3 regions of the Pseudomonas sp. B12(2026) genome follow, and region 2 is predicted to be linked to each of the others. Evidence: predicted binding sites of a transcription regulator. Region 2 holds the regulator's gene; each other region holds the start of a gene.
What was found. Region 2 encodes sigma-54, which starts transcription at its own class of promoters, with help from an activator protein. Its sites were predicted from a motif close to ANTGGCATNNANNTTGCTNT; they were not measured.
Positions count from the first base shown of each region.

Region 1: AC3B6A_RS04735 (pilin) is a predicted target of sigma-54. The motif match lies at 1,400-1,419, and genes of this name have one in related genera.
Region 3: AC3B6A_RS10740 (CmpA/NrtA family ABC transporter substrate-binding protein) is a predicted target of sigma-54. The motif match lies at 1,977-1,996, and genes of this name have one in related genera.

Region 1 is NZ_CM173430.1:992,952-997,025, forward strand. It holds gene pilB (type IV-A pilus assembly ATPase PilB) at 1-1,240, opposite strand, end outside; gene AC3B6A_RS04735 (pilin) at 1,466-1,888, shown strand; gene AC3B6A_RS04740 (PglL family O-oligosaccharyltransferase) at 2,200-3,759, shown strand; tRNA gene AC3B6A_RS04745 (tRNA-Thr) at 3,853-3,928, shown strand; gene galE (UDP-glucose 4-epimerase GalE) at 3,980-4,074, opposite strand, start outside.
Region 2 is NZ_CM173430.1:1,098,147-1,102,220, forward strand. It holds gene rapZ (RNase adapter RapZ) at 1-191, opposite strand, end outside; gene ptsN (PTS IIA-like nitrogen regulatory protein PtsN) at 194-658, opposite strand; gene hpf (ribosome hibernation-promoting factor, HPF/YfiA family) at 668-976, opposite strand; gene AC3B6A_RS05175 (RNA polymerase factor sigma-54) at 1,055-2,554, opposite strand; gene lptB (LPS export ABC transporter ATP-binding protein) at 2,797-3,522, opposite strand; gene lptA (lipopolysaccharide transport periplasmic protein LptA) at 3,522-4,058, opposite strand; gene lptC (LPS export ABC transporter periplasmic protein LptC) at 4,045-4,074, opposite strand, start outside.
Region 3 is NZ_CM173430.1:2,288,753-2,292,826, forward strand. It holds gene AC3B6A_RS10735 (ANTAR domain-containing response regulator) at 89-667, opposite strand; gene AC3B6A_RS10740 (CmpA/NrtA family ABC transporter substrate-binding protein) at 670-1,872, opposite strand; gene acnB (bifunctional aconitate hydratase 2/2-methylisocitrate dehydratase) at 2,249-4,074, opposite strand, start outside.

The DNA.
Region 1 (4,074 bases), 110 kb from region 2:
CGGTCTGGGCCGCCTTGATGGCGATTTCCGCGGTTTCCAGGTCACGGATCTCGCCCACCATGATCACGTCCGGGTCCTGGCGCAGGAAGGCGCGCAGCGCCTGGGCGAAGTCCATGCCCTGCTTCGGGTTGACGTTGACCTGGTTGATGCCTTCCAGGTTGATCTCCACCGGGTCTTCCGCGGTCGAGATATTGATGTCCGGCGTGTTGAGGATATTCAGGCCGGTATACAGCGATACCGTCTTGCCCGAACCGGTAGGGCCAGTCACCAGGATCATGCCCTGCGGCTTCTTCAACGCATCCAGATACAGCTGCTTCTGCCCATCTTCGTAGCCGAGGGCGTCGATGCCCATCTGTGCGCTGGCCGAATCGAGGATCCGCATCACGATCTTTTCGCCCCAGAGCGTGGGCAGGGTGTTGACGCGGAAATCGATGGACTTGGTCTTGGACACGCGCATCTTGATGCGACCGTCCTGGGGCTTGCGGCGTTCGGAGATATCCAGGCCGGCCATTACCTTGAGGCGGGCGGAGATGCGGCTGGCCAATTGGATTGGCGGCTTGGCCGTTTCGTGGAGCATGCCGTCGGTGCGGAAGCGAACTCGGTAGATCTTCTCGTAGGGCTCGAAGTGCAGGTCCGACGAGCCGCCCTTGATGGCATCCAGCAGCATCTTGTTGACGAAGCGCACCACCGGCGCGTCATCGGCGTCGCCGCCGATGGCTTCTTCCTTGTTTTCGGAGCCCCCGGCCTCGATGTCCAGCGCTTCCAGGTCGACATCGCTCAACTCGTCCAGCCCACCGGTTGCGCTCTCGAAGAACTTCTCGATGGCGTCGCCGAGCCTGTCGTCCTCGACCAGGATGGCTTCGGTGGTCAGGCCGGTGCTGAACTGGACGTCGGTGATCGCCTGGTGATTGGTCGGGTCCGACAGGCCGACGAAGAGCTTGTTGCCCCTGCGCCACAAGGGGAGGACGCGGTGCTGGCGCACCAGCTTCTCGCTGACCAGGTCCTTGGGAAAGCTCTCGCGGTCCAGGCTGCTCAGGTCGCAGAAGGCGATGCCGAACTGTTCGGCGGCCAGCTCCGTCAGGGGGCGGCTTTTCACCAGCTTGTTCTGTACCAGGTAGGTCACCAGCGACAGCTTGTTGCGCTGGGCCTGCAGTTGAGCCTGCCGCGCGCTGTTCTCATCGAGCAGTTGAGACAGCACCAGCTGCCGGGCAAGGCCGGACAGGACGACTTGATCGTTCATGGGGAATAGCCGGATGAAGAGATTTAAGCCTTATAACGCAGTTAGGGGGAGGTGCCAAATTCAGCAGAGTGCTGCTGTCGAAAATTGTCACTTCCTGCGTAATTTCGCTTCTGATTATCTGAAATTACCTACAGGTGTCGTGTTTTATGGCGTAGGAATCTTGGCACGGAAGCTGCTTTCTCCGAAGCAGGTCCTAGGACCGTACCTAAAAAACTGGAGAGAACTATGAAAGCTCAAAAAGGCTTTACCCTGATCGAACTGATGATCGTGGTTGCGATCATCGGCATCCTGGCCGCCATCGCTCTGCCGGCTTATCAGGATTACACCACTCGCGCCAAGATCAGCGAAGTTATCGTAATGGCTGCTCCGGCCAAGCTGGCTGTGGCTGAAACCAGTTCTTCTCTCGGCGGTCTGGCATCGCTGACTGCTTCGAACTCCGGTTATACCTTCCCGGGTGCGACTAAATACGTTTCTGGTATCACCATTAATGACGGAGACGGTATTGTAACCGCAACTTCGATCGTTCCGAATGCTGAAGGTGATATTGTTCTTACGCCTACTGAAAATACTAATGGTAGTGGTCAGCTGACCTGGAAATGCACCACCACTATCGATCCCAAGTTCGTTCCTCAAGAGTGCCGTCCTTGATAGCACTGTGATTCTTGTGGCTTAAAGAGGCGACCTTCGGGTCGCTTCTTTTTTGCGGTCAGGTTTGGATTGTCGGTGCGCTGGGGCTTTATGAAGTGGACTGTGGGAAGTGTGTGTCCGGAGTTCAGGGCCGGCTGCATTGGCTTGGGGAGGGGGCGAGGTTGTATCGAGTGAGTGGAGGAAATGAGGATAGGGCGGAATGTTCGACGCTTGTGAGAGTTCTTTGGGTAGTTGTCGCTTCGTTCCCTTGGTTGCTGCCTACGCACACGGATCCCTGGACTACCTTCTACAATGACTCCATGGCGGCAGCTATGTTGCTTCCGTTGGTCGTTCTGTTGTTCTTCTCTTCGCCGCGGGGTTGGACTGTAACTCGTGGGGCATTCTTTATTTTCAGTCTGTCTATCATTCCTGTCTTTCAGGCGATGGCAGGGCTGCTTCTCATTCCTGAAGAGTCTTTTCTAATTGCGGGTTTCATTCTGGTCTTTGCAATTGCCTTGTCCTTGGGGCAGCAGAGGCAATTGGTAGATTCCTATCGAATTGCAGATGGTTTGTTCGCAATTTTTTTCCTTGTTTCGATACTTTCTACTGGACTGGCCCTGTATCAATGGTTCGCGCTTGATGGGTTGGGGATTCTGGTGCCTTCCCCCGCGACAGGCGGAGTGAGGGTTGTTGCGCTTGTCGGGCAAGCCAACAATCTTGCGACACTTCTGGTTTGGGGGTGTATCGGAGTCTGGTGGGCCTATGGCAGACGTTTTATCGGTGGTGGCTGTGCTGTCTTGGCGGTCGCCTTCTTCTTGCTGGGGGTGGTCCTGACGGGCTCGCGTACTGGCTGTCTTCAGGTCGCTTTCCTTGCTGTGGTTGCTCTCATGTTGTGGTGGCCTCGCGATGTAAGGAAAAGACTGGTCGCGGTGCTATTGCTGGCAAGTTGGTTTGTTTCTTTGCTATTGCTTATTCCATCGCTGGGTGATTTTCTCTTTGGTGCAACAGGTCGGGAGATGTTAAGTGCCGGCCTGCGTCCGATTTTTTGGTCCATGGCGCTTGAGGGCATTGCAGAACGGCCGTTGCTTGGGTATGGCTGGAACCAGGTTGTATCGGTTCATGTGGAGTTTGCCGAGAAGTATCCGGGCCTAAGTTCAGTTATGGGGCATGCGCATAACCTCTTCCTTGACCTGCTGCTCTGGAATGGGGTCGTAATTGGCACGGTGTTGGTGGCTGCTATTGTCTGCTGGGGAGTCGGGCAGGTTCTGAAGGTGAGGACGGAGCGGCATGGCATCATTCTGGCCGCCATTGGTGTCTTCCTTATTCACTCGATGCTTGAGTTGCCTCATCTTTACTTGATTTTCCTGGTGCCAGTCGGCTTGCTGGTTGGTATGGCAAGTTCGTTCTTGCCCATGAAGACCGTCGCTACGTTGCCACGCTTCTCGATAATCGTGATTGGTGCGGTGATGGCTGTGGTTCTTGTAATTGTATTTCGCGACTACAGATTGATAGAGGAGAGCCTGGCTGCGCGTAAATTGGTGGCTGCGCGAATATCGGGCGCAGTAATCCCAGCCTCTCCATACGTGATTCTCCTCAAGTCGCTGCAGAGTGCACTTGAGCGCCTGGACACGGAGCCAAGGCGAAACATGTCGGCTGCGGCTCTCGAAGGAGAGCGTCTTGCAGTCTTGCGCTACCCGACAACTGGTGGGCTTTTTCGGTATGCGCAATCAGCCGCGTTGAACAATAGAACAGGAGAGGCGGCCTGGGCGTTGCAGCTCATCTGTGACCTCAAGCCAAAGCGGGATTGCAGATCGGCGATTAATGATTGGGCGGTCGTGGCGTCGTCGGGTAATCCTGAAATGAGTTCCGTTGTTTTGCCAAGAGTGGAGTGAGTTTCGCACCTGCACCGCCTAATCACTTCGGCGTATATCAAATCGCCTGGATGGATTGATTCGCAGGGACCGGGATGGTAGCTTACGCCCGCCGCCGGTGTAGCTCAGTCGGTAGAGCAGCTCATTCGTAATGAGAAGGTCGGGGGTTCGATTCCTCTTACCGGCACCATCTTCAACAAAAAGCCCCGCTTTCGAGCGGGGCTTTTTGTTTGTCTGCGCTTCAGCCGTCGACGTAGCCGCCGGGGTTGCGGCGTTGCCAGTTCCAGGCGTCGCGGCACATGTCCTCGAGGCTTCGGGCGGCGTGCCAGAGCAGTT
Region 2 (4,074 bases):
AGGTTGCGTGCGTCGATCGAGACGGCGACCTGCGGCTGCAGCAGCTCGGTGTGCAACAGCGCGCGTTGCGCCAGGTCCGGGAGCAGGCTGGCGGGCAGGTTGTCGATGCAGTAGAAACCGTTGTCCTCGAGCACGTTGAGCGCAGTGCTCTTGCCCGAGCCGGAGCGTCCGCTGACGATGATCAGGCGCATGATCAGTGGCCGTTCTGGAAGTCCACGACGATCCGGTGCAGCTCCTCGCCGTTGGCGGCGTGGCGCAGGCGGTCACGGACGTCGGAACGGTCAAGCATGGAAGCGATCTGCCGGAGCAGTTCCAGGTGCTCTTCGGTGGCGGCTTCGGGGACCAGCAGGACGAATACGAGATCGACCGGCGCGCCGTCGAGGGCGTCGAAGTCGACCGGGGAGTCCAGGTGCAGGACGGCGCTGATGGGGGATTGGCAGCCGGGGAGGCGGCAGTGTGGAATGGCGATGCCATTGCCGAATCCGGTGGAGCCCAGACGTTCCCGGGCCACCAGATTTTCGAAGATGTCCTGCGCATCGAAACCTGGCAGCTCGCGAGCTACCAGGTTGGCGATTTGTTCGAGTACGCGTTTCTTGCTGCCGCCCGGCACGTTCACCAGGGAACGGCCGGGGGTCAGGATTTGCTCGAGTCGAATCATAGGGAAGGGTTAACGGACGCCAACACCCTGCTGGCGTTCGAGGTATTTTTCCTTGTGCTTGATCAGTTGGCGGTCGAGCTTGTCGACAAGCAGGTCGATGGCCGCGTACATGTCTTCATGCTCGGCGCAGGCCACCACCTCGCCCCCGGCGATATGCAGGGTGGCTTCGATTTTCTGCTTCAGTTTTTCGACCTCCATGATGATCTGAACATTGGTGATCTTGTCGAAGTGGCGCTCCAGTCGGCCAAGTTTCTCGCCGACATAGTCGCGCAGGGCGTCGGTCACATCCAGTTGATGTCCACTGATGTTGACTTGCATACCGCTTTCTCCTTATTGCCCGTGTGTAAGTGGCAGGTTAGGTGGCCTGCCGCCGGAACACCTTGGCGTGGATCAACGTCATACCAGCCGCTTGCGTTCGCTGGAGGGGGCGATCCCTAGGGACTCCCGGTACTTGGCGACGGTACGACGTGCCACTTGAATGCCCTGTGCCTCCAGTAAACCAGCGATCTTGCTGTCGCTCAATGGCTTTTTCGGACTTTCCGCGGCGACCAGTTTCTTGATGATGGCGCGGATCGCGGTGGACGAGCACTCGCCGCCTTCGGAGGTGCTGACGTGGCTGGAGAAGAAGTACTTCAGCTCGAAGATGCCGCGCGGGGTGTGCATGAATTTCTGCGTGGTGACCCGCGAGATGGTCGACTCGTGCATGCCCACGGCTTCGGCGATGTCGTGCAGGACCAGGGGCTTCATCGCCTCCTCGCCGTACTCGAGGAAACCGCGCTGGTGCTCGACGATCTGGGTCGCCACCTTCATCAGCGTCTCGTTGCGGCTCTGCAGGCTCTTGATGAACCAGCGGGCTTCCTGCAACTGGTTGCGCATGAAGGTGTTATCCGCGCTGGAGTCGGCGCGGCGCACCAGGCCGGCGTACTGCGAGTTGACGCGCAGGCGCGGCACGGCTTCCTGGTTCAGTTCCACCAGCCAACGCTCGTTGTGTTTGCGGACGATGACGTCGGGCACCACGTACTCGGCTTCACCGGATTCGATCTGCGAGCCGGGGCGCGGGTGCAGCGACTGGATCAGTTCGATGGTTTCGCGCAGCTCGTCTTCCTTGAGCTTCATGCGCCGCATCAGTTGGCTGTAGTCGCGGCTGCCGAGCAGGTCGAGGTGGTCGGCGACCAGCTTCTGGGCCTCGGCCAGCAGGTAGGTGTTAGCCGGCATCTGGCGCAGTTGCAGCAGCAGGCATTCACGCAGGTTGCGCGCGCCGACGCCGGCGGGTTCGAGCTGCTGTACGCGGCGCAGGACGACTTCCACTTCGTCCATCTCCACGCCCAGCTCCGGGTCGAGGGAAGCGAGGATGTCGTCGAGGGATTCTTCGAGGTAACCGTCGTCGTTGATGCCGTCGATGATGCTCAGGGCGATCAGGCGGTCGGTATCGGACATCGGCGCCAGGTTGACCTGCCAGAGCAGGTGGCTCTGCAGGCTTTCGCCGGCGGAGGTGCGGGCGGTGAAGTCCCACTCGTCATCGTCGCTGCTGGGCAGGCTGCTGGCGCTGGTCTGGTAGATGTCTTCCCAGGCGGTATCGACCGGCAGTTCGTTGGGGATGCGCTCGGCCCACTGGTCCTCATCGAGGCTGTCGGCAGACGGAGTGGTGCTTTCCTGGTAGCTGTCCTGGGCGTTGCTGCCGGGGCTGGCGGCGGATTCGTCGCCGTCGGCCAGCGGGTCGCTGTTGTCGTAGTCGTCGCCGTCTTCCTGGCGCTCCAGCATCGGGTTGGACTCCAGGGCTTCCTGGATTTCCTGTTGCAGGTCCAGCGTGGAGAGCTGGAGCAGTCGGATGGCCTGTTGCAGCTGCGGGGTCATCGTCAGCTGCTGACCCATCTTGAGGACGAGCGATGGTTTCATGGCTGGAACTAGGCACCTTGTTCGCTGGCGCGGCAAGCGCCATATCCACGACTACGGACGCCGGGGCGCCGCGAGGAAGCAAATTATATGCCTGAGTCTGAACGCTTTGCCTAGGGCCTGTCGACCTTTCGTTGCAGGCTGCCCGCCGGGCGGATGCGGCGCGGCAGAATACGCGGCGCCGGAGGCAGCTCCGGGCCGTCAGGAAGGGGGTGGGGCGCCGCCCGTGGAGGGCGGCCTCCGGGTCAGAGGCGGAACTCGTGACCCAGATAGACTTCCTTCACCAGGTCGTTGGCGAGGATGGTCTCGGCGCTGCCCTCGGCGATCAGTTGACCGTCGTTGACGATGTAGGCGGTTTCGCAGATATCCAGCGTCTCGCGGACGTTGTGGTCGGTGATCAGCACACCGATGCCCTTGGCCTTGAGGTGGTGGATGATCTGCTTGATATCGCCCACGGAGATCGGGTCGACGCCGGCGAAGGGTTCGTCCAGCAGGATGAACTTCGGCGAACTGGCCAGGGCGCGGGCGATTTCCACGCGGCGACGTTCACCACCGGACAGGCTCATGCCGAGGTTGTCGCGGATGTGGTGGATGTGGAATTCCTCGAGCAGGCTTTCCAGTGCTTCCTGGCGGCCGGCGCGATCCAGGTCGCTGCGCGTCTCGAGGATCGCGCTGATGTTGTCGGCCACCGACAGCTTGCGGAAGATCGAGGCTTCCTGCGGCAGGTAGCCGATGCCGGCGCGTGCGCGGCCGTGCATGGGCAGGTGGGTGACGTCCTGGTCGTCGATGCGGACCACGCCCTGGTCGGCGCGGACCAGGCCGACGATCATGTAGAAGCAGGTGGTCTTGCCCGCTCCGTTGGGGCCGAGCAGGCCGACGATCTGTCCGCTGTCGATGCTCATGCTGACATCGCGGACCACTTGCCGGCTCTTGTAGCTCTTGGCGAGGTGCTGGGCGGTGAGCGTGGCCATTACTGCGCTTGATCCTGCTTTTTCTTGGGCTGGATGACCATGTCGATACGCGGGCGCGGTGTGGTCACCTGGGCGCCGGTGGCGCGGCCTGCGTTGACGATCTGGCGCTGGGTGTCATAGACGATCTTCTCGCCTTCGAAGGTGTTGCCTTCCTGGATCACCTTGGCCTGGTCGATCAGCACGACGCGGTTCTGGGTGACGAAGTACTGGATCGTCAGGCCGTAGGCCTTGGTGATCTCCTTGTCCGGCGCGGGCTTCTGCTCGAAGTAGGCAGGCTTGCCCACCGAGGTGACGACCTCGATTTCGCCGTCCTTGTTCTGCTTGAGGGTGACGGTGTTGCCGGTCAGCTTCATGCTGCCCTGGGTCACCACCACGTCGCCGCGGTAGACGGCGACACCTTGCTTGTCGTCCAGCTCGGCGCTGTCCGCCTGGACGCGAATGGGCTGTTCCCGGTCGGTGGGAAGGGCCCAGGCGGCGGAGCTGCCGATGGCGGCGGCGAGGCTGAGGAGAAGGGGGAGGGTTTTAACGAACCTCATGCTGACCTCTTACGTT
Region 3 (4,074 bases), 1.2 Mb from region 2:
AGGGAGGATACGCAGCGATCGCGCGGGCGGGGGCCAGCAGGCCGGCTGGCGTTCTGATCGCGGGGTGCCGCCGCTGGCAGATGGCCGGTCAGTGGCCGAGCATCTCGTGCATCGCGATGATCTGCTCGGCCACCTGCACCAGCTTCTGCTGGCGGCCCATGGCCTGGCGGCGCATCAGGGTATAGGCCTCTTCCTCGGAGCAGCCCTTCATCTTCATCAGCAGACCCTTGGCCAGTTCGATGCGCTTGCGCTCGGCCAACTGCTGTTCGCGCGCCTGCAACTGCGCGCGCAGCGCCTGGTCGCTCTCGAAGCGGGCCATGGCGACGTCGAGGATCGGCCGCAGGCGCTGGGCCTGGATGCCCTCGACGATGTAGGCGCTGACCCCGGAACGGATGGCCTGGCGCATCACCTGCGGGTCGTGCTCGTCGGTGAACATGACGATGGGGCGGGGCTGGTCGCGGCTGACCAGCACCACCTGTTCCAGCACGTCGCGGCCGGGGGATTCGGTGTCGATGAGGATCACGTCCGGACGCAGGGCTTCCACGCGCTGCGCCAGGTCGAGGGTGAGGCCGGATTCGTCGACCACCTCGAAGCCGGACTCCACCAGCGCCGCCTTGAGGCGCCCGACCTTCTTCGGGGTGTCGTTGATCAGCAGGACGCGCAGCATGCTCAACCTCGCTCCGCCAGGGCGTTCAGTTCGAAACCGCGGGCATAGCCGGCCGGATCGCTGCCATCCCAGACGCGGCCGTCGATCAGGGTCGAGGCGCGCATCTCGGCGCGCGGCACGGGCACGCCCACGGCGCCGGCGGCTTCGCGGTACAGGTCGAGCCGCTGGACCTGGCGGGCGATGCCGAGGTAATCGACGTCCTCGCGCAGCAGGCCCCAGCGGCGGAACTGGGTCATGAACCAGATGCCGTCGGACAGCCAGGGGACGTTGGCCTGGCCGTCGTTGAAGAAGCGCAGCGGATGGGCATCCTGCCAGGCGTGGCCGAGGCCGTCCTGGTAGTGGCCGAGCAGGCGCGGCTCGATGCTGGGGAGCGGGGCGTCGACGTATTCCTCGCTGCTGATCAGGCGGGCGGCGCCGCGCAGGTTGTCCGCGCTGGCCTCGATGAAGCGGCTGGCGTCGAGGATGCTCATGACCAGCGCGCGGGCGGTGTTGGGGTATTGCTCGACGAAGGCGCGGGTGGTGCCCAGCACCTTTTCCGGGTGGTCCGGCCAGATCTGCTGGCTGGTGGCGAGGGTGAAGCCCAGGCCTTCGTCCACCGCCAGCGGCCCCCACGGATCGCCGGCGCAGAAGCCGTCGATGCGCCCGGCCCTGAGGTGCGCCACCATCTGCGCCGGCGGCACCACCAGCGAGCGCACGTCGCGCAGCGGGTGGATGCCGTGGCTGGCCAGCCAGTAATACAGCCAGAGCGCGTGGGTGCCGGTGGGGAAGGTGTGCGCCAGGGTCAGCGCTGCACCGTTGTGGCGCACGTGGTGCCGGAGTGCTTCGGCGCAGGTCACGCCGTCGCGCATCAGCGGCGCGGCGAGGTTGATCGACTGGCCGTTCTGGCACAGCCCCATGAGCACGGCCATGTCGGTGGCCGGTGTACCGCCCAGGCCGAGCTGCATGCCGTAGATCAGGCCATAGAGGCCCTGCGCCGCGTCCAGCTCGCCGCTGAGCAGGCGGTCGCGCAGGCCGGCCCAGGAACTCTGCCGCTGCAGGTTGAGGGTCAGGCCGTGGGGCTGGGCGAAGCCCTGGGTGGCGGCGACCACCAGGGATGCGGAATCGGTGAGGGCCATGAAGCCCAGGTTCAGTACGCTCTTCTCCGGCGCGTCGGAACCGGCGACCCAGGCCAGGCTGTCCGGTCGGCCGCTTGTGCTGTCGATCATGTCCACCTCTGAAGGCAAAGGGCGTCGCTCCACCGGCCGTCGATGGACGGGGGCGACGCCATCGTCTTTCAGGGCCCGCCGTTGGGCTGCCTGTTGCAGGGCTCACAGCAAGGGGTGTGCCAGGCGCGGCGGAAAAAAGAAGCCCCGCCACAGGGGCGGGGCGCAGAGGAAGGGAGCGCACCTCTGGAGGGTTCCATCAAGGGCACCTGAGCAAGGGATATCGGCAGGGCCTGCTGTCACCATAGCCGCGCGGGCCGCGGTCGCAACGGTCAATAAGTATTAGGCCCATCGTGAGCCAGGCGCCGCCCGCTCTAACGCGGGCGCCGGAAAAGAAAAACCCCGCACAGGGCGGGGCTTTTCGTCACGCGGGGATCACTCAGGCCTGGACGACCGGGATCTTCGCGTTGGCTGCGGCTTCGCGGAACTCGGCGATCTGGTCGAAGCTCAGGTAGCGGTAGATATCGGCAGACATGCTGTCGATGTCCTTCGCGTAGGCCATGTACTCCTCGACGGTCGGCAGTTTGCCGATGATCGAAGCGACGGCGGCCAGCTCGGCGGATGCCAGGAACACGTCGGTGGCGTCGCCCAGACGGTTCGGGAAGTTACGGGTCGAGGTGGAGACCACGGTCGAACCGGTCTGTACGCGAGCCTGGTTACCCATGCACAGCGAGCAGCCCGGCATTTCCATGCGCGCGCCAGCCTTGCCGTAGATGCCGTAGTAGCCTTCCTCGGTCAGCTGGTGGGCGTCCATCTTGGTCGGCGGAGCCAGCCACAGACGGGTCGGAATGCCACCCTTGACCTTGTCCAGCAGTTTGCCGGCAGCGCGGAAGTGACCGATGTTGGTCATGCAGGAACCGATGAAGACCTCATCGATCTTGCGGCCCTGGACGCTGGACAGCAGACGGGCGTCGTCCGGGTCGTTCGGCGCGCAGAGTACCGGTTCCTTGACGTCGGCCAGGTCGATCTCGATGACCGCGGCGTATTCGGCGTCCTTGTCGGCTTCCAGCAGTTGCGGGTTGGCCAGCCAGGCTTCCATCGCCTGGGCGCGGCGCTCCAGGGTGCGGGCGTCGCCGTAGCCTTCGCCGATCATCCAGCGCAGCAGGGTGATGTTGGACTTCAGGTACTCGGCGATGGCTTCTTCCGGCAGCTTGATGGTGCAACCGGCAGCCGAACGCTCGGCGGAGGCGTCGGACAGCTCGAAGGCCTGTTCGACGGTCAGGTCGTTCAGACCTTCGATCTCGAGGATGCGGCCGGAGAAGATGTTCTTCTTGCCCTTCTTCTCGACGGTCAGCAGGCCGGCCTGGATGGCGTAGTAGGGGATCGCATGGACCAGGTCACGCAGGGTGATGCCCGGTTGCAGCTTGCCCTTGAAGCGCACCAGGACCGATTCCGGCATGTCCAGCGGCATCACGCCGGTGGCAGCGGCGAAGGCGACCAGGCCGGAACCGGCCGGGAAGCTGATGCCGATCGGGAAGCGGGTGTGCGAGTCGCCGCCGGTGCCGACGGTGTCAGGCAGCAGCATGCGGTTCAGCCAGCTGTGGATGATGCCGTCGCCCGGACGCAGGGAGACACCGCCGCGGGTCATGATGAAGTCTGGCAGGGTGTGGTGGGTCTTGACGTCGATCGGCTTCGGATAGGCGGCGGTGTGGCAGAAGGACTGCATCACCAGGTCGGCGGAGAAGCCCAGGCAAGCCAGGTCTTTCAGCTCGTCGCGGGTCATCGGGCCGGTGGTGTCCTGGGAACCGACGGTGGTCATCTTCGGTTCGCAGTAGGTGCCCGGACGTACGCCCTGACCTTCGGCCAGACCGCAGGCGCGGCCAACCATCTTCTGGGCGAGGGTGAAGCCCTTGCCGCTGTCGGCCGGCGCTTCCGGCTTCTTGAACAGGTCGGACGGAGCCAGGCCCAGCTCGGCACGGGCCTTCTCGGTCAGGCCACGGCCAACGATCAGCGGGATACGGCCGCCGGCGCGGACTTCGTCCAGCAGGACCGGGGTCTTCAGCTCGAAGGTGGTGACCACTTCGCCGCTGTCATGACGCACGACCTTGCCTTCGTACGGGTACACGTCGATGACGTCGCCCATGGCCAGGTTGGTGCAATCGAATTCGATCGGCAGGGCGCCGGCGTCTTCCATGGTGTTGTAGAAGATCGGGGCGATCTTGGTGCCGAAGCAGAAGCCGCCAGCGCGCTTGTTCGGAACGTGGG